4 regions of the Metabacillus mesotrionivorans genome follow, and region 2 is predicted to be linked to each of the others. Evidence: riboswitches for the same ligand, from Rfam matches in the RefSeq annotation. Region 2 holds a riboswitch; each other region holds the start of a gene.
The links. Region 2 has a riboswitch for cobalamin ahead of ACTSEZ_RS08840 (DUF4430 domain-containing protein). Riboswitches for the same ligand answer to the same signal wherever they lie in the genome.
Positions count from the first base shown of each region.

Region 1 (5,071 bases), 580 kb from region 2:
CCTGTTACTTCCTGGGGATAAGCAGAGATGCCTTCTTCAGCAATCCCATGGTCCGCTGCAAAGACAATCACGCCTGGAGGGGAAATATCGGGTTTTACCTCTCCCGTCATTTCAGCCAGTTGAACAGCCAATCGCTCTATTTCTCCTAAACTGTTTACGGGTTTAGTCAGCGTTTGTATATAGGCTTCTGCCTCCTGTCCTTTCGCTTTGTTTACTGGTTTAATTGCATCAATAATCTGATAAACATCTATCATTTTTTCACCTCCTTTTCATGATTTCATAGATTTTATCTAAATCCAGTGCAGCTCTTACATGATCTGCAAGTCTGTCAAATTCTCTTTTTTTCAATTCGCGAAAGAAGAGCGAGCGCTCAATCGGCTGCAGCCCTTTCTTGCTGCGGAGCCTGTTCAAAAAGCGCCATCTGAATGCATCATTGTGAAACACATCGTGCAAGTAGGTTCCCGTTGCGTTTTCTTTTGCGTACCCTTCACCGGTCCCTTTTTGGATTGAAAATGGTGATGGGTCATCTAACAGCAAAGTTTGTCCCATGTGTATCTCGTAACCTGAAAGCGTTAGATCCTCATATCCGGGGACAGCACAAGATCCTTCCGTCTGAACGGTTTTCTTATCCGCATACAGGACAGTTGAAACAGGGAAAATGGCAAGCCCGTCCTGTTCTCTAATGCCGGATTCAACGCCTTCTGGATCAAACAGTTTTTCTCCCATCATCTGATACCCGCCGCATATCCCCACGATCTGGCTGCCAATTTTATAGGCTGCCTGCACTCTATTAAATAATCCAGTTTCCTTTAGAAATCGCAAATCTTCAGCTGTATTTTTACTGCCTGGAAGAATAATTAGATCCGGCCGGCCAAATTCTGATGCTTTTCGGACAAAGCGGATATTCACATCAGGTTCCAGTCTCAGAGGATCAATGTCCGTAAAATTAGACAGTCTTGGGTATGAAAGAACGGCGACATCCAAATCTCCTTCAAGATTTGTGCCTCGGGAGTACTGATTGAGGACGAGGGAATCTTCACCATCGATTTCAAGATCTGATATAAACGGGATAACACCAACTACAGGTATTCCTGTGTACTCTTCAAACCATTGGAGCCCCGGTTCAAGCAGGGCAAAATCTCCCCTGAATTTATTGATAACAACTCCGGCAACCCGTTTTCGGTCTTTTTCCTGAAGGAGCTGAAGCGTTCCGACAAGGCTTGCGAAAACACCCCCTCTATCAATGTCTCCCACTAGTAAAACAGGTGCATCTGCAATCTCTGCAACGCGCATGTTGACGAGCTCCCTGTCATTTAAATTGACTTCAGCAGGTGAACCTGCCCCTTCGATTACAACCGCGTCATAGTTCGTCAGCAGCTTGTGCAACGATTTTTTAATCGCTTCAAGACCAAGGCTGAAAAAGTCTTCCCGGTAGACTGCGGTGTTCATGACAGCAAATGGTCTGCCGTGAAAAACGATCTGGGATTCCATCTCTCCTGAAGGTTTAATTAAAATCGGGTTCATATCCGTGTCAGCTTCAATTCCTGCTGCTTCAGCCTGAACTCCCTGGGCTCTGCCGATTTCTTTGCCGTCTTTTGTTATGTATGAGTTCAGTGCCATGTTCTGTGATTTAAAGGGAGCGGTTTTATACCCGTCCTGCCTGAAAATCCTGCACAGTGCGGTTGACAGAATGCTTTTGCCTGCATCCGAATGAGTCCCCTGAATCATGAGTCTGAGCGCCTTTTTCTTCCCATTTTCTTTAATATTCAATTCCATATATGGCGTCGACACCTTCATCGTAATAATGCTTTTCAACGTCGATCACAGAGACGAGATCAGCTATTTCCCTGATTTCTCTTTTGGCGTTTCTGCCTGTCAGGACAAGGTGGACATGAAGAGGACGGTTTTGAATGGTCAAAATGACGTCTTCAAGAGGAAGAACATCGTCCACAGGAAAGGTCTGAATGGCAAGGGCATTGTTGATTTCATCAAGAATGACAACATCGCTTTCCCCGCTCAGAATGGTTTCTTTTGCTGTTATCCAAGCCTGTTTTAAAGCTTCCCGGTGAATCTCAGGTGTTTTGGTCCAGGTAAATCCGGCACCGAGCTGCTGAATACTGACTCCGGGCAAAGCATTTAAAATTGTTCTCTCACCGTATGTCCGCTCAGGAGATTTAATAAATTGCAGAATGGAAACGGTCATTTGTCTTCCGGCAGCCCGCACAGCAAGACCGATTGCAGCTGTCGTTTTTCCTTTTCCATTGCCTGTGTAGACAAGCACTCTTCCTTTTTCGTTTTTCATCGCCATATATCCATCTCCCATCTTTTTAACCAATATAAAAAGGCCCTGACTGAAGACAGTCAAGGCCTAAATAAGCATAGTGAAGTAACGCATACAGGGGTCCTGACTCGTTCTTCCCACCGAAAAACAAGCAAAAATCAATTAAAGCAGGTCTCCTGGCTTTGCGCTTCATCTTGATCCTGAGCCTTCCCGACATTAGAGTCAGTGGCAATTCAGTTTAATCTGCGCTTACAGTAGCGGGGGCTGCGCCGGATTTCCACCGGCTTCCCTATTATCCTGAGTATTCAGGCACTTTAAAAGAATCATATTTTTTGTTCATTGTAATCTATAAAACTGGAAAAGTCATCAAGATTTTTTTAAATTTGTCGTTTTTTCTCTTAATTTGGTTTTCTCAAGCTCAAGTCTCTTTGTCGTTTCCAGCTGAAGAACGTTCCCGAACGTAATGTCGATTTTTTTTGTAAACAGCGGCCCGTCGTAGACGAAAGTATGGTATTCACCAGCCTCTCCCATCGGACAGATGTCTGTATTTAAAGCGCGGTCGATGAATGGCTGATTAACCTCCATTCCGAGCCAGGATGGATCGAGTTTGTCATCCCTTACTCTGATTACAGCTGCTTTATATCCGCTGACTGCAAACTGCTGAAGTGCAAGTATGGCGTTCTCTTTTTCCATCCATAAAGGGTAAAGCGGTTCAAGACCTGCTTCGGCCGAAGCTTTTTCTCCCCACTCCCGGTGCTCGTCCAAATAAAGATCGCCGAAAGCAACAGCTGTAAGGGAGTATTGCTCCTTCAACTCTTTCAGCGCACCGATAAAGTGATCCGTATAGCTTTCATAGGTGCATGATATAAAATGCACTGGTATTTCAAGCGCAAGACTTTGCTGTTTGATCGCATCTATTTTCTCTCCGTGCCCGAATGTTCTTCCAGTTTCAGCCGGAACCGTCGTTATAAGGCATGCGATTTCATGCCCCTCGGCTGCAAGTTTATGAAGGGCCATGCATCCGTCTTTCCCTCCGCTCCAGGATACAGCTGTTTTCTTTTTCAATTCCATCCACCATCCCATCAAGAGTATAGCCTTGATTATGATGGGTTCAGAATGTTTAGTCAAAAAGAAAAATAGACTGCTTTGTTTATTTCACTGCCATTTTTAAGGCTGTCCTGTATAGAAGTTCGGTTCCGAGCGAAATATCTTCCATCGTTGAAAACTCTTTCGGATTATGGCTGATGCCGTCCTTGCAGCGGACAAAAATCATCCCGTAGTCACATTCATAAGACATCGCGAGCGCATCATGAAAGGGTCCGCTCATCAGTTCAGGCGCATTCAGACCGATCTCGTTGCTTGCTGCCCTCATAATTTCCATAATGTCTTCCGAGCAATACCGCGGTTCACTGTTTGTGTCTTCAGATAAGATATATGTCAGTCCGTGATCCTCGCAGATCAGATGCAGCCGTTTTCTCAACTGATTCTCTATGATATTTCTTCTTTCCATTTGAATATCCCTGAGGTCCACCGTAAACATCACTTTTTCAGGTATGATGTTCCGTGAATCAGGAAAAACCTTTAAGCTCCCGACGGTTCCGACAGTAGGTGCAGATGGATCTTCTGAAGCGAGATCATTCAGGGCAACGATGACCTTTGCCGCTCCCACTAAAGCATCCTGTCTCATATGCATTGGCACAGATCCGGCATGGCCTGCAAAGCCTTCAAGCTCAACTGTCAGCCACAATGGGCCAGAGATGCCCGTTACAATGCCAATGGGCGCATCCTTAGACTCAAGAACCGGTCCCTGTTCAATGTGCAGCTCAAGATAGGCTGAAATGCTTCCGGGAGCGTACTCTGACTCCTTAAAGCGCTCGGGATCACATCCGAAGGAAATTAGTGCATCCCGCCGTGTTACACCGTTTTTATCTTTCCGGTCAAGTTCTCCCTCTTCAAGTTTGCCGAGTATCCCTCTGACGCCAAATAACCCTTTATTAAAGCGTGCTCCCTCTTCATCGCAAAAAGCAGCAACTTCGATTGGCATTTCGGGAATAAACGAGTTCTCCTGCAATGTCTGAACGGCTTCGATTGCCCCAAGAACACCGATGACTCCATCAAATCTTCCGCCATACGGCTGTGAATCAATATGGGACCCGAGCATAAGGACAGGTGCTTCAGCTTTTTTTCCCTCGAGCCTGCCAATCAGATTTCCAAAGTGATCTATCCGTGCGGTAAGGCCTGCTTCCTCCATCCAGCCTTTGACTGTTTCAACTGCAAGTTTATCTTCCTTTGACAAGGCAAGCCTCGAAACCCCGGTTTCGCCAATCTTTCCGATTTCGGCGAGTGTATGAATTCTTTCTTCTAATCGGGTTTTATTGATGGTCAGTGTCTGTTCAGGCATGTATGATCCTCCTGTAAAAGTAATAGAATATTCTGTCTTTATACTATAGGAAAATGGAGCTCATTTCATTTTTCTAAATGTAAAAGGATTCAATTGAAGTTCTTACACTTTGTCCATTTCTACCGTTCTATTGTGCTTTTCAGATGAAACCGATAAACTAAAAGAGATAACCAATATCGGCCACTGGAGGTCTTTTTTTCATGAAAGCAAGGTATGAGCTTGATAAAATGCAAATAACGTTAAGCAATGTGACGCTGAGGCATTTTGCGGACAGTTATGTTCTGCTTAAAGCAGCAGATGATAATAAAAATGAAGTGACAATCAAACTCTCACACGAACAGGCTGATTTCCTCGAAGCTGAATTCAGAGAGCTGAACCGCAGGAGAAGA
Region 1 is NZ_JBQMFF010000002.1:167,410-172,480, forward strand. Features, by position in the region: gene cobT (nicotinate-nucleotide--dimethylbenzimidazole phosphoribosyltransferase) at 1-254, opposite strand, end outside; gene ACTSEZ_RS05765 (cobyric acid synthase) at 259-1,776, opposite strand; gene ACTSEZ_RS05770 (cob(I)yrinic acid a,c-diamide adenosyltransferase) at 1,760-2,302, opposite strand; cobalamin riboswitch at 2,431-2,613, opposite strand; gene ACTSEZ_RS05775 (Dph6-related ATP pyrophosphatase) at 2,648-3,346, opposite strand; gene ACTSEZ_RS05780 (M20 family metallo-hydrolase) at 3,432-4,682, opposite strand; gene ACTSEZ_RS05785 (hypothetical protein) at 4,883-5,071, shown strand, end outside.
Region 1: another riboswitch for cobalamin. It lies ahead of ACTSEZ_RS05770 (cob(I)yrinic acid a,c-diamide adenosyltransferase); the one in region 2 lies ahead of ACTSEZ_RS08840 (DUF4430 domain-containing protein).

Region 2 (5,071 bases):
GCAATTTTGATACAAAAGTTCCGATTTTGAGCCACGATGAAATCGGGGAGCTCGCTATTGCATTCAATCAGATGGGGAGACAGCTGAAGTTTAACATCAACGCTCTTAATCAGGAGAAAGAGCACTTAACGAGCATTCTGAGCAGTATGGCAGACGGGGTTATCACACTTAATATTGATGGAACCATTCTTGTGACCAATCCCCCTGCGGAACGCTTCCTGCAGTCATGGTACTATGAACAAAAAATGCAGATAAACGAGGGGGAAGAAATTCCTCCTGAAGCGAAAGAATTGTTCCAGCGGGTTGTCAACACAGAAAGAGAGCATATCGTGGAAGTAACCCTTCAGGGAAGAAGCTGGGTGCTTGTCATGAGCCCGCTTTACAATCAGTCTTACGTCCGGGGGGCGGTAGCCGTGCTTCGGGACATGACAGAAGAGCGCCGGCTTGATAAATTGCGCAAAGACTTTATCGCAAACGTCAGCCATGAACTGAGAACGCCGATTGCCATGCTTCAGGGGTATTCTGAAGCGATTGTAGATGATATTGCAAGCTCGGATGAGGAGAAAAAAGAGATTGCCCAGGTTATTTACGATGAATCGCTCAGAATGGGACGGCTTGTCAATGATCTGCTCGATCTTGCCCGGATGGAAGCGGGTCATATCACCCTCAATCTTGAGAGCATTTCCATTAATGAATTTATTGAAAAAATCAACCGCAAGTTCCAGGGACTTGCGAGGGAAAAAGATATTACGCTCACCTCCAGTTTTGCACTCGACGAACCTGAGTTTGTTCTTGATCCGGATAAAATTGAACAGGTTCTGACGAATCTTGTGGATAACGCAATCAGGCATACTCTTGAGGGCGGCACAGTTGAAGTGGGGGTGCAGTCCGTTGCGGGCGGAATAAAGGTTGATGTTAAGGATACAGGCACAGGAATTGTCGAAGAAGATCTGCCGTTTGTTTTTGAACGCTTCTATAAAGCAGATAAGGCGAGGACGAGAGGCCGCTCCGGAACAGGCCTTGGTCTTGCGATTGCCAAGAACATTGTCGATGCCCATTCAGGTTCGATTAATGTGCACAGCAAAGTCAATGAAGGAACCACATTCAGTTTCTATCTGCCTCGAAAAAACGTTTTTCCTGATAGAATGTGACGAATATTCTTGTTTCATACGAAACACCTGTTGATGCCGCTTGTCATTTTAGGTACAATAAAAGCTGGATATAAAAGTGAATACGAAAAGAAACTGGTGCAAACTTTGCTTAATAGGGAATCAGGTGAGATGCCTGAACTGTCCCCGCAACTGTAAGTGCAGACAATACCTGCTTTTAGACCACTGTCAGAATGACTGATTCAGACGGGAAGGTGCAGGCTTGAGGATGAAGCACGAGTCAGTAGACCTGCCGGGTTCTTTCAAACGTTACTATTCTTCGGGGATTTGAGCATAGAAACGGCACAGTTATGGCACCAGTGCCTGCAGTTTCTTCTATGCCGTTTTTAAAAGCCCATCTTCTAACAGATGGGCTTTTTGCTATTCCAATACATACACAACAACAAGAGGAGAGATGGATCATGAACAAATTTTACAGCTTTCTCGCAGTGCTTCTTCTTGCACTGATGAGCGCCTGCGGAAATGCGGCAGAGGAACCTAAAACAGAAGAAGCAAAACCTGCTGCTGAAAGCGAAGAGCAGGCGGAGGAACTGAAAGCCTCTGTCACGCTGACTAAAAATGAAATGGCGGAGAAAGTAGAATCAAAAGAAGTGGTTTTTGAAGAAGGCCAGAGCCTTATGGATGCAATGAAGGCAAACTTTGAAATTGAAGAGTCCGGAGGCTTTATCAACGGAATTGAAGGCATCCAGGCGAGCGAAGCGGACAAAACATACTGGCATTTAGTTGTAAACGGGGAAGATGCTATGACAGGAGCAAATGACATTAAGCTGAAAGACGGCGATAAGATTGAATTTGATCTGCGGAATTATGAATAAGTGTGAGAAACAATGACAACGAGAAGAATCAGTCTTCTCTCTTTGCTTATTGCCTTGTCCGTTGTAGGCAGGCTGACTTTTCAGTTCATTCCGAATGTGCAGCCGATGACAGCCGTAATTCTTATAACCGCGATTCTGCTCGGACCGGTTAATGGAATGATCGTCGCGGTGCTTGGCTGTTTTCTCAGCAATCTGCTGCTTGGCATGGGCATGTGGACAATCTGGCAGATGCTTGCCTGGGGGACCTTGGCTTTAATCTTCGGCCTGCTTGGAAAAGCGGTTAAAAGAAACAGACTTCTCGTTTTTACCCCGGCAGCCGTTCTTGCGGGATATCTTTTTGGATTCATCGTTTCTCTGAATATGTTTGTCCTGACCGAAAATGGACTTGTCTACTATCTTGCAGGAATCCCGTTTGATACGATGCATGCAGCAGGAAACGGCATTTTCTTTCTCGTGCTGTACCCGGTCATGCAAAAAACGTTTCAGTATTATCTCTATAAAAACGATTATGGCGTTACACTTCAATAAAATAATGGCAGAATAAGAGAGAGACTTTCTTTATAGCTTAGGCAAGACAGTCTGAGAACAAAGGACAGGAGCTGCTGAATATGAATTTGTATACTAGAACCGGTGATAAAGGGAAAACAAGCATTATCGGGGGCCGGGTCGATAAGGATGATCTGAGGGTAGAGGCCTACGGAACAATCGATGAGGTAAACTCTTTTACCGGTCTTGCCATGACATGGATGAACGATGATACCCTAAAAGACATGAAGCAGGAATTTGAAAAAATCCAGCATGAACTTTTTGACTGCGGAAGCGATCTTGCTGTCATCCACGGCAAGCAAAAACATCCCTATAAAACAACTCCTGACATGATTGAGTTTCTTGAATCACGAATCGATGCGTACACAGCAGAAGCCCCTCCGCTCGAGCGATTCATTCTTCCTGGAGGGACAAAGGCGGCTGCTGCCATCCATGTGGCAAGGACCGTAGCAAGAAGGGCAGAGCGCTGTATTGTTTCGCTCAAAAAAGAAACGGAAATCAATGAGCATGTTTTAACATACATGAACAGACTTTCCGATTATTTCTTTGCGGCAGCTAGAGCGGCAAATGCCAGACTCGGTTCAAAAGATGTGGAGTATGAAAGAAGTGCCATCGTATTTACTAAAAAGAAAGAGTCATAATTTCTTTAAAAAGGAAGGCGGAAACTGCCTTCCTTTTTCTATGCAATCCCGATATAGTAAAAGATGTGTAACTTTTTATTCTTCATTCCGACTAATGTATTGATTGGAGGTTCGTTCATGGAAGAGGCCTTTCAGAGGATTTATGAAAAATATCACAGCGATCTTTTCCAGTTCTTATTTTATATGGTAAAGAATCGTGAACAGGCCGAGGACCTCGTTCAGGAAGTGTATATACGAATATTAAAATCACACAGCAGTTTTGAAGGACGGAGCAGTGAAAAAACCTGGATCCTCTCCATTGCAAGACATGTTGCGATTGATTTTTTCCGCAAACAGAAAACACTCAAACAGCGCATCTTTGAAGCATTTGACTGGGACCGTGAGCAAATACGGGATCATCAGCCGCTTCCGGAGGAGATTGCCGCTTTAAACGAAGAGATGCAGATGGTATACAGAACGCTTGATACATGCACGGTCGATCAGAAGGCCGTCATAATCTTAAGGTATATTCAGGGAATGTCCATTTCGGATACAGCAGAAGCCCTGGGATTTACAGAAAGCAAAGTGAAAACGACCCAGCACAGAGCGCTGAAAGCTTTGAAAAATAAATTGTCTGAACACTCGATCAGGAAGGAGGGAATAGTAAAGGGATGAATCAATCAAAATGGAACGATGAGCAGATTACAGATAAGCTTCAAGCAATGCCGGATATCAAAGATCGGCGCTCGCAGCAGCAAATATACACCCGTTTGCAGGAACGTATGCACAAAAAGCAAGTTCAGTGGAAAACACCGGCTTTTGCAAGCATTGCCGCACTTTTTATTCTTTTAATCCTTTCACCCTTTTTCCTTCAGAACTTCCAGATGAGTGATAGCAGGTCTGAATCAAGTGCGGATAAAGCAGTTGAAAGCGGCCAGGCGCCGGAAGAGAACGCAGACATGAAATTAGAAGCAAAGTCTGCACCAGAGCCTGAGAAAAAGTCATTTGTAGCAAGAACAAATGACAATCAGACGATTGTAACGGTTGCCTATCCAGATCTTCAGGTGCAAAATACGATACCGCTCAGTTTTCAGTTCGATTCCTCTGACTCGTACATGACTCTTTTTGAAACGGCATTGTCTTCATTTGACCCGGAAATCTCCGGGCTTAGTCCTTCTGCACTCTCAGGAACAAAGCTCTCCTATGAAACAGGAGAAGAGCGGATGTCTGTTGACATAAAAGGCAATGCCTATGCGGCATCCAGCTCTGAAACGGAAAACAGACTCTTTACAGAAGGTCTGGAAGAGTCTTTCCGCTGGCAGGATGCCTCTCAGGCTGACTATTATACCGGCAGCGAAAAAGGAGCAGAAATCGGAGCGTATGGCTTTCAGGATAAGCTGACATTCACAAAGTTCAAGAAGAAAGCCTATTTTCTGTATCAAGAAAGCCTCGATTCCCCTAAATTCCTGGCTCCTTCCCTTCTACCCTTTAACAAGCTGACAGATGCACTGACTGCTATGAAGGAAAAAGGGACTCTCGGATTAAAACCAGTAATCGAAAAAACAGTTATCATTGATGAAGTAAAAGAAACAGATAAAGAAGTAACCATTGAATTTACAGACGCCTCAACAATAGATGATAACGAAACAGATACACTGATGCTTGAAGCAATTTTGATGACCGCCAAAGATTTTGGCTATGAAAGTGTAAAATTCGAAGGAATTGAAGCCGGCAGAATTGGTGAAATGGACGTAACACAGGCCGTGCCCGTTCCGTTCTCGCCAAATCCCGTTGATCTTGAGGAATAGCCGGAAAAACCCGCAGCATGATGCTTGCGGGTTTTTTGCCGTTGAGAAAAGATGGTAGAGGAGGGGGGGAGTCTTTATATATAGATTTAGAATTACCTGTCTAGTAGACGGAA
Region 2 is NZ_JBQMFF010000002.1:746,828-751,898, reverse strand. Features, by position in the region: gene ACTSEZ_RS08845 (ATP-binding protein) at 1-1,151, shown strand, start outside; cobalamin riboswitch at 1,229-1,420, shown strand; gene ACTSEZ_RS08840 (DUF4430 domain-containing protein) at 1,571-1,984, shown strand; gene ACTSEZ_RS08835 (ECF transporter S component) at 1,997-2,512, shown strand; gene ACTSEZ_RS08830 (cob(I)yrinic acid a,c-diamide adenosyltransferase) at 2,593-3,171, shown strand; gene sigX (RNA polymerase sigma factor SigX) at 3,289-3,825, shown strand; gene ACTSEZ_RS08820 (RsiX family anti-sigma factor) at 3,822-4,958, shown strand.

Region 3 (5,071 bases), 440 kb from region 2:
CCAAATCCGCTTACTCCTGCTGAAAGAAAAAGCGTTTTCGGCAGATTGGCGATTGGACTTGCCGTCATTCTTGTTTTAGGTGCTGTATCCATTTCTACCGGTTACCTGACGATTGACCGCTTTACATTCATGATCAGTATTCTTGGTATTTTGATTCCTGCAGCATACTTTATTGTGATGTACCGCAGCCCGAAATCAACAGATGTTGAGCGATCACGCCTGATCGCATATATTCCTCTGTTTATCGCGGCAATGATGTTCTGGGCAATCCAGGAACAGGGTGCAACCATTCTTGGTGCTTATGCTGATAAACGCACACAGCTGACGTTCGGAAGCTTTGAAATTCAGTCATCCTGGTTCCAGTCGCTGAATCCGCTGTTTGTTGTTCTTTTGGCACCGCTTTTTGCTTGGCTTTGGATTAAGCTTGGAAACCGTCAGCCGTCGACATCCAAAAAGTTTGCTTTTGGACTTTTCTTCGCCGGGTTATCATTCCTGGTCATGATTATTCCAGCTTATACAAACGGCACAGATACACTTGTTCACCCAATGTGGCTTGTGCTCAGCTTCTTCCTTGTTGTTCTTGGAGAGCTTTGCCTGTCCCCAGTCGGATTATCAGCAACAACCAAGCTTGCTCCGGCTGCTTTCTCAGCGCAGACCATGAGTTTATGGTTCCTGACAAATGCATCGGCTCAAGCAATCAACGCACAAATCGTTAAATATTACACACCTGAAACCGAAATTGCCTACTTCGGAATTATCGGCGGACTCGCCATTCTTTTAGGGGCAATCATGCTGATTCTTTCACCAAAGATTCAAGCGTACATGAAAGGTGTAAGATAATACGCAAAAAAAGCCTGTCCTTAAACTGGACAGGCTTTTTGCATTAAACGGTTGTCTCTTGAACGGCTTTCTCTCTGCAGACCTTCGCAGCTCTCACCATAATCTTCAGTGCCTCAACGGCCTCTTTTTCCCCTCTTGTTTTGAGGCCGCAGTCAGGATTCACCCAAAACTGGCCAGAATCGAGCACCTGCAGTGCCCTTTCAATATTTCGGATCATTTCCTTTTCAGAAGGGATGCGCGGACTGTGAATATCATATACGCCAAGGCCAATTCCCTTACTGTAGGAGAATGTTTCAAAAGAACGAATCAGTTCCCCGTGGCTTCTTGAAGTCTCAATGGAGATGACATCTGCATCAAGCGCATCAATTGCTTCGATCATGTCGTCAAAGCTTGAATAACACATATGTGTATGAATTTGCGTCTCAGGTTTCACAGAAGCTATTGATCTTTTAAAAGCAGTGACGGCCTCGTCCAAATACTGTTTCTTCTTTTCCTGTTTAAGCGGAAGACCTTCTCTAAGTGCAGGTTCATCTACCTGAATCATGCCGATTCCTGCTCTCTCTAATGCTTCAACCTCTTCCCTCACGGCGAGAGAGAGCTGATTTAACACTGCTGCTCCAGGTACGTCAGATCTTACAAAAGACCAATTTACTATTGTAACCGGTCCGGTCAGCATTCCTTTTACAGGCTTGTCAGTCAGCTTTTGGGCAAAAAGGGTTTCTTTTAGTGTCATCGGCTCCTTAAAAAACACGTCCCCGTAAATAAGAGGAGGTCTTACGCAGCGTGAACCGTATGACTGCACCCACCCATTTGAGGTGACAGTCATCCCTCCAAGCTTTTCACCGAAATATTCAACCATGTCTGTCCGCTCGAACTCACCGTGAACGAGGACATCAAGCCCCAGGTTTTCCTGGATATCAATCCACTTTTTTATTTCACCTTCAATAAACTGATAATAGTCCGCTTCTGAGAGAGTTCCTTTTTTATACTTCAGCCTAGCAGCACGCACTTCTTTCGTTTGAGGAAAACTTCCGATGGTTGTCGTCGGAAGCAGCGGAAGGCTGAATTTTCTTTGCTGCGCCTCTTTTCTTTGAACTGCTCCAACTCTGACAGTGCTGTACTTATCATATGAAGCATGTACAGAATGCCGGTTTCTCAAGTCTGAAGCCTCAAGATCTGCTATCCCTTGATCATAGGCTGAAAGGGTCTCTTCTTCAAAATTTAAAAATTTTGTCAGCAGGGTGATTTCATGCAGCTTTTCATCTGCAAATGCGAGCGCGTTTTTAACAAGGGGATGCAGAGCCCCTTCGCTCTCTGCTGTTACAGGCACATGAATCAGACTGCATGAAGGCTGAAGAATCAGCCGGTCTCTTCCGACCTCATCCAGAATTCGGTTTACCAGTTTGACTGTTTTCTGAAGCTCTGCCTTCCAGATATTGCGGCCGTCGATGACGCCTGCCGCAAGCACCTTGTCCTTTGGAAAACCGAATGCACTCAAATGCTCCAGCGTTTTGCCGCTGTCATGAACAAAATCCAGGCCTATGCCGTCAACAGGCAGCTGAATGAGCTGTTCATATTGTTCAGGACATTCAAAGTAGGTTTGCAGAAGAAGTTTTGCCCTGCCTAAGCCTTCTTTTATTGTTTCATAGATTTTCTTCGTTTTTTTCATAAAGGCTGCATCTGCTGCAGATGTAACGAATATTGGTTCGTCTATTTGTATCCACTCTGCTCCTTCTTCTTCAAGCTCCTTGAAAACCTGAACATATAAAGGGATGAGTTTTTCAAGAATTTCTTCTTTCTTTTCTCCTTTTGAAAGGGCTGTGAGAGTAAGCGGCCCGATAAGTACCGGTTTCCCCGTAATCCCGGTCTCATTCCTTGCTTCTTTATATAGCTCAAGCAAGCGGTTGTGGATAAGGCGGGGCTCTGTTCCGTCAAGCTCAGGCACGATGTAATGGTAGTTTGTGTTAAACCATTTTGTCATCTCTGATGCGACTTTGTCTTGGCTTCCCCTGGCAATCGCGAAATACGTTTCAAGTGATGATGGGTTCAGATCCCTGAATCTTTCCGGGATCAGGCCGAACATAACAGCCGTATCAAGTACATGATCGTAATAGCTGAAGTCGCCGACCGGCACTAGGTCAATGCCCGACTCGCGCTGTTTCACCAAATGAGAGAGCCTGATTTTCTTCATATCCAAATGAAACTCCTGCTCCGTCAGATCTCCTCTCCAAAACGCCTCAAGAAGCTTTTTCCATTCTCTTTTTTCGCCGATTCTCGGATAGCCAAGGTTTGAATTTCTAATTTTCATTGCGGTTCCCCCGTTTTCATAGTTTCTCAGCTCTAAACGCAAAAAAACTCTCCTTTTTAAAAGAGAGTTTAATGGACACAGCTAACTAGAGTTGAGACACAACAAAGGTTTCAACATACCGCATCACCCTCCCTATTTCGCGTAGGCTTAAAGTGCATACGACAGGCAGGTCTCCTGGCTCTGGTTCACTGCATGCTGCTGCCTTCCCATTCCATTTCAGAACAGTGGCTTTGTGCAGAATGCTCCCCATTACAGTGGCGCGACCGCACCGGATTTTCACCGGCTTCCCTTTTAAGCTTCCGCGTAAACGCGTCAGCACCCATCGCTTGTCAACATATTAAGAATATTTTTGTGATTGTTTTTAACAATAGCTGATGTTTCTCAATCTTGCAAGACATTTCTTATTATTCAGAAAGAAATTCCGATCACTTTCCATTTGGCAGTCTCATAAAATCCAAGCTTTTTATAAAGGTTTTCGGCATCCGGATTATTGTAAAATAAATAGAGCTCTCTTTCAGTTCCGAAATCACGGCAGATTCTCTCGATGACTTTTGAGGCATATCCTTTTCTTCTGTATTTTGTAGGAGTGGCAACGCCGGCAATAACAGCAGTCTTTTCGTGATCTGTAAAAATTCCTGCAGTTGCTGCCATCGTGCCGTTTTCCTCGACGTAATACACACTAAGCTTTCCAGAGAGGATGCTTTCATACTGTTCACCGGCAAAAAAAGCTTCATTTGGACCAGTCATTTTATATTCTTCCACCTGCATAAATAACCGGTAAAGCCTGCGGCATTCATCAAGACTTGTGATTTTGCAGACTTCGCCGGATACGCTGCCGGCTGCTCTATTATCGTATTTCATCATAACAGAGTCACTTTCAATCTCGGTTTTGACAATCTTTTTTAATGCCTCAATAAGTTCCTGTTTCCCAAAAATTCTCCTTATGCCGGTTTTCTGAATGACAGGAATAAAAGCTTCAATATCCGCAGGAATGACGGAACTGCAGAAGTATATTTTTTCAGGATAAACTATAAGCAAAGCCGTTAATTCAGGACCTTGATACTGACCGTAAACCCGGATCTGTTCATCCTTAAGATCTTCTGCTATCAAAGCGTTTACATCATGGTCTTTTTCTAAAAAAGCGGCAGCCTGTGATACCTGTTCTTGCTTCAGCAACTTTATCGCCATTTCTCATCTCCCGGGAAAAATTTTAGCCAGTCTATTAGAATATTCTAACATTTTCTTTCCGTTTGATATATATTTTAATAGAGAGGAAATTTCACTATTTGGAGAATTAGGTGTGTGCCCATGGAAATGAAGGATGTATTGTTAAATCTTTTGCTCGTTTTGTCTCCGCTTCTCATCATTCAATTATTGTATATGAGAAAAGAAACGAACAAGAAAATGAAAAAGTGGCTGTTTGCCCTTCTTCCTGCGCTTGCCATTGTCTTTAGCATGCAGTATCCCTTTATGATTGATGGAGAATTTTTCTTTGATTTCAGGCGAATTCCATATGTTATGGGGCTTTTGTATGGAGGATATCCACTTGGAATCTTTTTATTTATCGTCACAGTCGGAACAAGGGTGATTATTGGCGGCAGCGGCATATATCCGACAATTGTCATGGCAGGAATACTTGTTTTGTTAGTCCCGATGCTGTCTTCATATTATCTGAAAAGCAGGCTTAGAATAAAGCTCTGTCTAGTAGCTGCATTAGTTCTGGGCTCTCTGCTGTTCTCCATTATCCAGATTGAGATGATGTATAAAACGGCTTTTCATCCGTCGCATTATGTGGAACTGATCATCTTTCATATTTTTGCAGCGGTTATTGGAACGATTTTGTTTGAAACGATCATTCAGAATTTTTATCTGCTGAAAAGGGTCATTAAAGCAGAAAAGCTGGAAGTTGTCAGCCATCTTGCA
Region 3 is NZ_JBQMFF010000002.1:306,432-311,502, forward strand. Features, by position in the region: gene ACTSEZ_RS06410 (peptide MFS transporter) at 1-840, shown strand, start outside; gene metE (5-methyltetrahydropteroyltriglutamate--homocysteine S-methyltransferase) at 884-3,148, opposite strand; cobalamin riboswitch at 3,296-3,486, opposite strand; gene ACTSEZ_RS06420 (GNAT family N-acetyltransferase) at 3,557-4,336, opposite strand; gene ACTSEZ_RS06425 (ATP-binding protein) at 4,457-5,071, shown strand, end outside.
Region 3: another riboswitch for cobalamin. It lies ahead of metE (5-methyltetrahydropteroyltriglutamate--homocysteine S-methyltransferase); the one in region 2 lies ahead of ACTSEZ_RS08840 (DUF4430 domain-containing protein).

Region 4 (5,071 bases), on a different contig from region 2:
TCAAGATCCCTTGAAGATGCCGGAACACTGATCAATCCCCTTATTCCCTGGGGAGTAAGCGGGGCCTTTTTCGCGCAGACACTTGGTGTCGACGTCATTTCGTATCTGCCATTTGCGTTCTTTCTCTATTTGTCTCCATTGTTTTCTATCCTGTTTGGATTCCTTCCTGCCCGGAAACATACAGTCTAGCAGAAAATCCCGCCTTACCCAGGCGGGATTTTTATTATCTCTCGACCACTTTCGTTTCAATTGCAATCAGTTCATCAAACAGCTTTTGAAGCTTTCTTGTGACAGGTCCGGGTATTCCTTCTCCAATTTTTCTTTCATCAACCTTTATTACAGGAATCACTTCACTGGTCGTAGAGGTGATAAAAGCTTCATCGAGAGAGGCAAGACCGTCTGTGTTCAGTCTTTCTTCCAGAAACTCAATTCCGTTCTGTCTGCAAAGCTCCTCTACTTTCATTCTCGTAACACCATTCAGAATCAGGTTATTCGCAGGATGGGTAAACACACTTCCATTTTTCACCCCGTAGAAATTAGAGGATGACCCCTCCGTAATCATGCCGCTTCGGTGAAGCAGCGCTTCATAAGCCCCGCGGTCATGTGCCTCCTGTTTCGCAAGGACATTTCCGAGAAGATTCAAGCTTTTGATATCGCATCTGAGCCAGCGCACGTCTTCAAGCAGACAGAGAGAAATTCCTTCCTCCTGCTCTTTTACGGGTTTTGAGCATGGAATCGGATAGGCCGTTAATTCAGGAACCGTATCCTTGCCAGGAAACAGATGCTTTCTAGCGGCAGCTCCTCTTGTTACCTGCATATAAACACCGCCGTCTTCTGTCTTATTCAGGCGGAGAAGTTCTTCAAGCTGATTCGTCAGCTCCTCTATCGTATATGGAAGGGCGATTTTAATTTCTTTTCCGCTTCGAATGAACCGCTCCATATGCTCCTTCATCGCAAAATATGCTCCATCATACACTCTGATGACCTCGTAGACCCCGTCACCGAACTGATGGCCCCTGTCTTCAAGATCAATCGAAACTTCATCTCGCTTCCTATACTCACCGTTAACAAGTATGTACATGATAAATCTCCTTTTTTAAGACTTAGTGTAAGCTGCCCTTAAACCTATGGTATGATGAAACACGCTGAACTGTAAAATGGTTTTCTATTTTTCTTTCGACATTTTCATAGATTTCAGTTGAAATTTCACCCCGTGTCATTTATGATGAGAATATCAAATGACACAACATATTGATTATTCACTTAAATTAAAATACTACATATTGAAATTAACAGCAAATCAAGGTGCCAACATGTTGGCTTAAAAGGGAATCCGGTGCAAATCCGGAACTGTCCCCGCAACTGTAAGTGTGACGAACTGGGAATACCACTGTACGAGAGAAATGTATGGGAAGGACTCAGCGCAGAGTGATCACAAGTCAGGAGACCTGCCTTAGATTTGCAGAAGTTTCGAATTCTTCGGGGACTGAGGAGATGAAACGATGGCCAGTAACAGGGATGCGTGCACCCTCTTATTCTATCGTTTGATCCGCTCATGTTCTCATGGGCGGTTTTTTTGATTTTCCGCAGTAATTTCCCTGAAAGATCATGGACCATTATACGAAAATCCGAACTATAAATGAGGAGGATGTCTTATGGCAACCAAAATGACTACTATCATTGTAAACGAACTGACAAACGAAAAAGCCCCGTTCTCACAGGAGCGACTGACTGACTTTATTTCTGAAACCGGAAAAGATTTTAAAGAGCTTGACCTCCGTACATACACCGAAAGAGCTGTTCAAAGCATGGAAGGCCGCACTGTCTGTTCTGCCTCTCAGGTGACCAACCTGCTTATTCTCGAAGGCCTCTCAAATATCAGTGAGCTGCAGCCGGAATGGACCTATTTCTGTGCCCGGATTTATCTTAAAAAGCTTTATAAAGAAGCTGCATTCAACAGGAAATCAGGGGGCGGCACCTTCCTGTCACTGATCAAAACCCTTACGGCAAAAGGCATCTACAGCAGACATCTTCTTGATTCTTATTCCGAAGAAGAAATTGAGCAGCTTTCGCAAGTCATCGACCATGACAAAGACAAGCTTTTTACATACATCGGGCTGCGGACACTCTCTGACCGGTATCTTGCGAGAGATTATGACAAGTCGGTTTATGAGCTTCCCCAGGAGCGGTATCTCGTCATCGCCATGACGCTGATGGCAAAGGAAGAAACGGAACACCGCCTTCAGCTTGTAAAAGAAGCCTACTGGGCACTCAGCAATTTGTATATGACCGTTGCGACTCCAACTTTGTCAAACGCAGGAAAGCCTGTCGGACAGCTGTCCAGCTGTTTTATTGATACAGTTGATGACAGCCTGCAGGGCATCTTTGACAGCAATACAGACATTGCCAATCTCTCAAAATCAGGCGGCGGCATCGGAGTTTATCTCGGGAAGATCCGCAGCCGCGGCAGTGATATTAAAGGCTTTAAAGGAGTGTCATCCGGTGTCATCCCGTGGATGAAGCAGCTTAACAATACGGCGGTAAGCGTGGATCAGCTCGGGCAAAGAAAAGGCGCGATTGCCGTTTACCTTGACGTTTGGCACAAGGATATCTTTTCATTCCTTGATTCCAAGCTGAACAATGGTGATGAGCGTTTACGGACGCATGACCTCTTCACCGGCGTATGCCTGCCGGACCTGTTCATGGAACAGGCAGAAAACCGAGGAGAGTGGCATTTGTTCGACCCTCATGAAGTACGGAAAGTCATGGGTTACTCGCTGGAAGATTACTATGATGAGAAAGTTGGCTCAGGTTCGTTCCGCGAAAAATATTGGGAATGCGCCAATCACCCGGAGCTCTCAAAAACCACGGTTCCTGCGATTGACATTATGAAGGGCATTATGAAAAGCCAGCTTGAATCAGGAACCCCCTTTATGTTTTACCGGGATGAAGTGAACCGGAAAAACCCCAATGCGCATAAAGGAATGGTTTACTGCAGCAATCTCTGTACAGAAATCACTCAAAACCAAAGCCCGACAACAATGGATGAACAGTACACAGAGGACGGCAAAATCATTACCGTTAAAACTCCGGGAGATTTTGTTGTGTGCAACCTTTCTTCCATCAACCTTGCCCGGGCTGTGTCAGATGATGTGCTGGAGCGGCTGATCACAATCCAGGTCAGAATGCTCGATAATGTCATTGATTTAAATGATATTCCCGTTCTTCAGGCCAAGCTCACAAACAAAAAGTACCGCGCAGTCGGCCTCGGAACCTTTGGATGGCACCACCTGCTTGCGCTCAAGCGCCTGCGCTGGGAAGACGAAGAAGCCGTTCAGTTTGCAGATGAGCTATATGAGAAAATAGCCTTTTACACCATTCAGGCAAGCATGAGGCTTGCAGAGGAAAAAGGCGCCTATCCTGTCTTTGAAGGCTCAGACTGGCATACCGGCGACTACTTTAAGAACAGAAACTATACACCTGACTCTATGCCATGGGATGAGCTTTCAGAAAAAATCAAAGAAAACGGCATTCGAAACGGCTATTTAATGGCCGTTGCCCCGAATGCTTCAACATCCATTCTCGCGGGAAGCACGGCAAGCATCGATCCGATTTTTCAAAAAATGTACTCTGAAGAGAAAAAAGACTACAAAATCCCCGTTACTGCACCGGACTTGAATGCTGAAACCACCTGGTTTTATAAATCAGCCTATTTGATTGACCAGATGTGGAGCATTAAACAGAACGCAGCCAGACAAAAGCACATCGATCAGTCTGTCTCATTTAACTTTTACGTCCGCAACACCATAAAAGCAAAAGAGCTGCTGGACTTGCATCTGACCGCATGGAAAGCGGGCCTTAAAACCACTTACTATGTCCGGTCAACATCAAGCGAGATCGAAGACTGCGAATCCTGCGCAAGCTGATAAAGGAGAGATGGCATATGACACACTCATTGAATGCGCGTCCGATCATGGACGCTTCTGCGCCGAACCGTTCAACTTCCATCATTAACGGGAGGAGCTCAAACGTTTTAAACTGGGACGACGTATCTTATCCCTGGGCCTATGCAAAATATAAAAAAATGCTCTCCAATTTCTGGACGCCGTTTGAAATCAATATGTCAGGGGACATTAAACAGTTTCCAGAGCTTTCCGGCGACGAACAGGAGGCATTTTTGAAAATCATCGGCCTGCTCGCCCTTCTTGACAGCATCCAGACGGACTACGCAGGAAAAGTAGCTGAGTATATAACAGACTCAAGCATAAACGCCCTGATGATTATGCTTGCCCAGCAGGAAGTCATCCACAATCATTCCTACTCATATGTTTTGTCTAGCATTGTTCCAAAGCATGTTCAGGATGAAGTGTTTGAATACTGGCGCAGCGAACCGACGCTGCGGAAGAGAAATGAATTTGTGACAAGCGGCTATCAGGCTTTTGCGGAAGAAGCGAATGTGCTGAATCTGCTGAAATCCATTGTATATGACGTTATTCTTGAAGGACTCTTTTTCTACTCAGGATTTGCGTATTTCTATAACCTCGCACGCAATCAGAAAATGGTCGCCACTTCCACGATGATTAACTATATTAATCGGGATGAGCAAATTCATGTGGATCTGTTCGTGAAAATCTTCAAGGAAATTCTCCGCGAATATCCGGAATATGATACGGCTGATCTGGCAGCATTTGTTCAGGAAACCTTTAAAGAAGCAGCCTCCCTTGAAATCGAGTGGGGACGCACCATTATCGGAAACAAAATAGACGGCATCCATATGCAGGATGTGGAAGATTATATTAAGTTTTATGCAAACGTCCGGTGCAATCAGCTTGGCTTTGAGCGCCCGTTTGAAGCCAACCGGACAAACCCGCTGAAATGGATCAAGGCCTATGAGGAAGTTGACCTTGGGAAATCCGATTTTTTCGAGCAAAAGTCCAGACAGTATACGAAAGTCAATTCGATTGACAACGGGTTTGATGACTTGTAAATCACTTATGACGAAAAGCGCCTTAACGGCGTTTTTTTTTTTTGAGAAATCAGTGATACAAATTCAATTTTTTTCCGTTAGCTT
Region 4 is NZ_JBQMFF010000007.1:13,430-18,500, forward strand. Features, by position in the region: gene nhaC (Na+/H+ antiporter NhaC) at 1-189, shown strand, start outside; gene dat (D-amino-acid transaminase) at 224-1,081, opposite strand; cobalamin riboswitch at 1,288-1,470, shown strand; gene ACTSEZ_RS16675 (ribonucleoside-diphosphate reductase subunit alpha) at 1,656-3,926, shown strand; gene ACTSEZ_RS16680 (ribonucleotide-diphosphate reductase subunit beta) at 3,944-4,987, shown strand.
Region 4: another riboswitch for cobalamin. It lies ahead of ACTSEZ_RS16675 (ribonucleoside-diphosphate reductase subunit alpha); the one in region 2 lies ahead of ACTSEZ_RS08840 (DUF4430 domain-containing protein).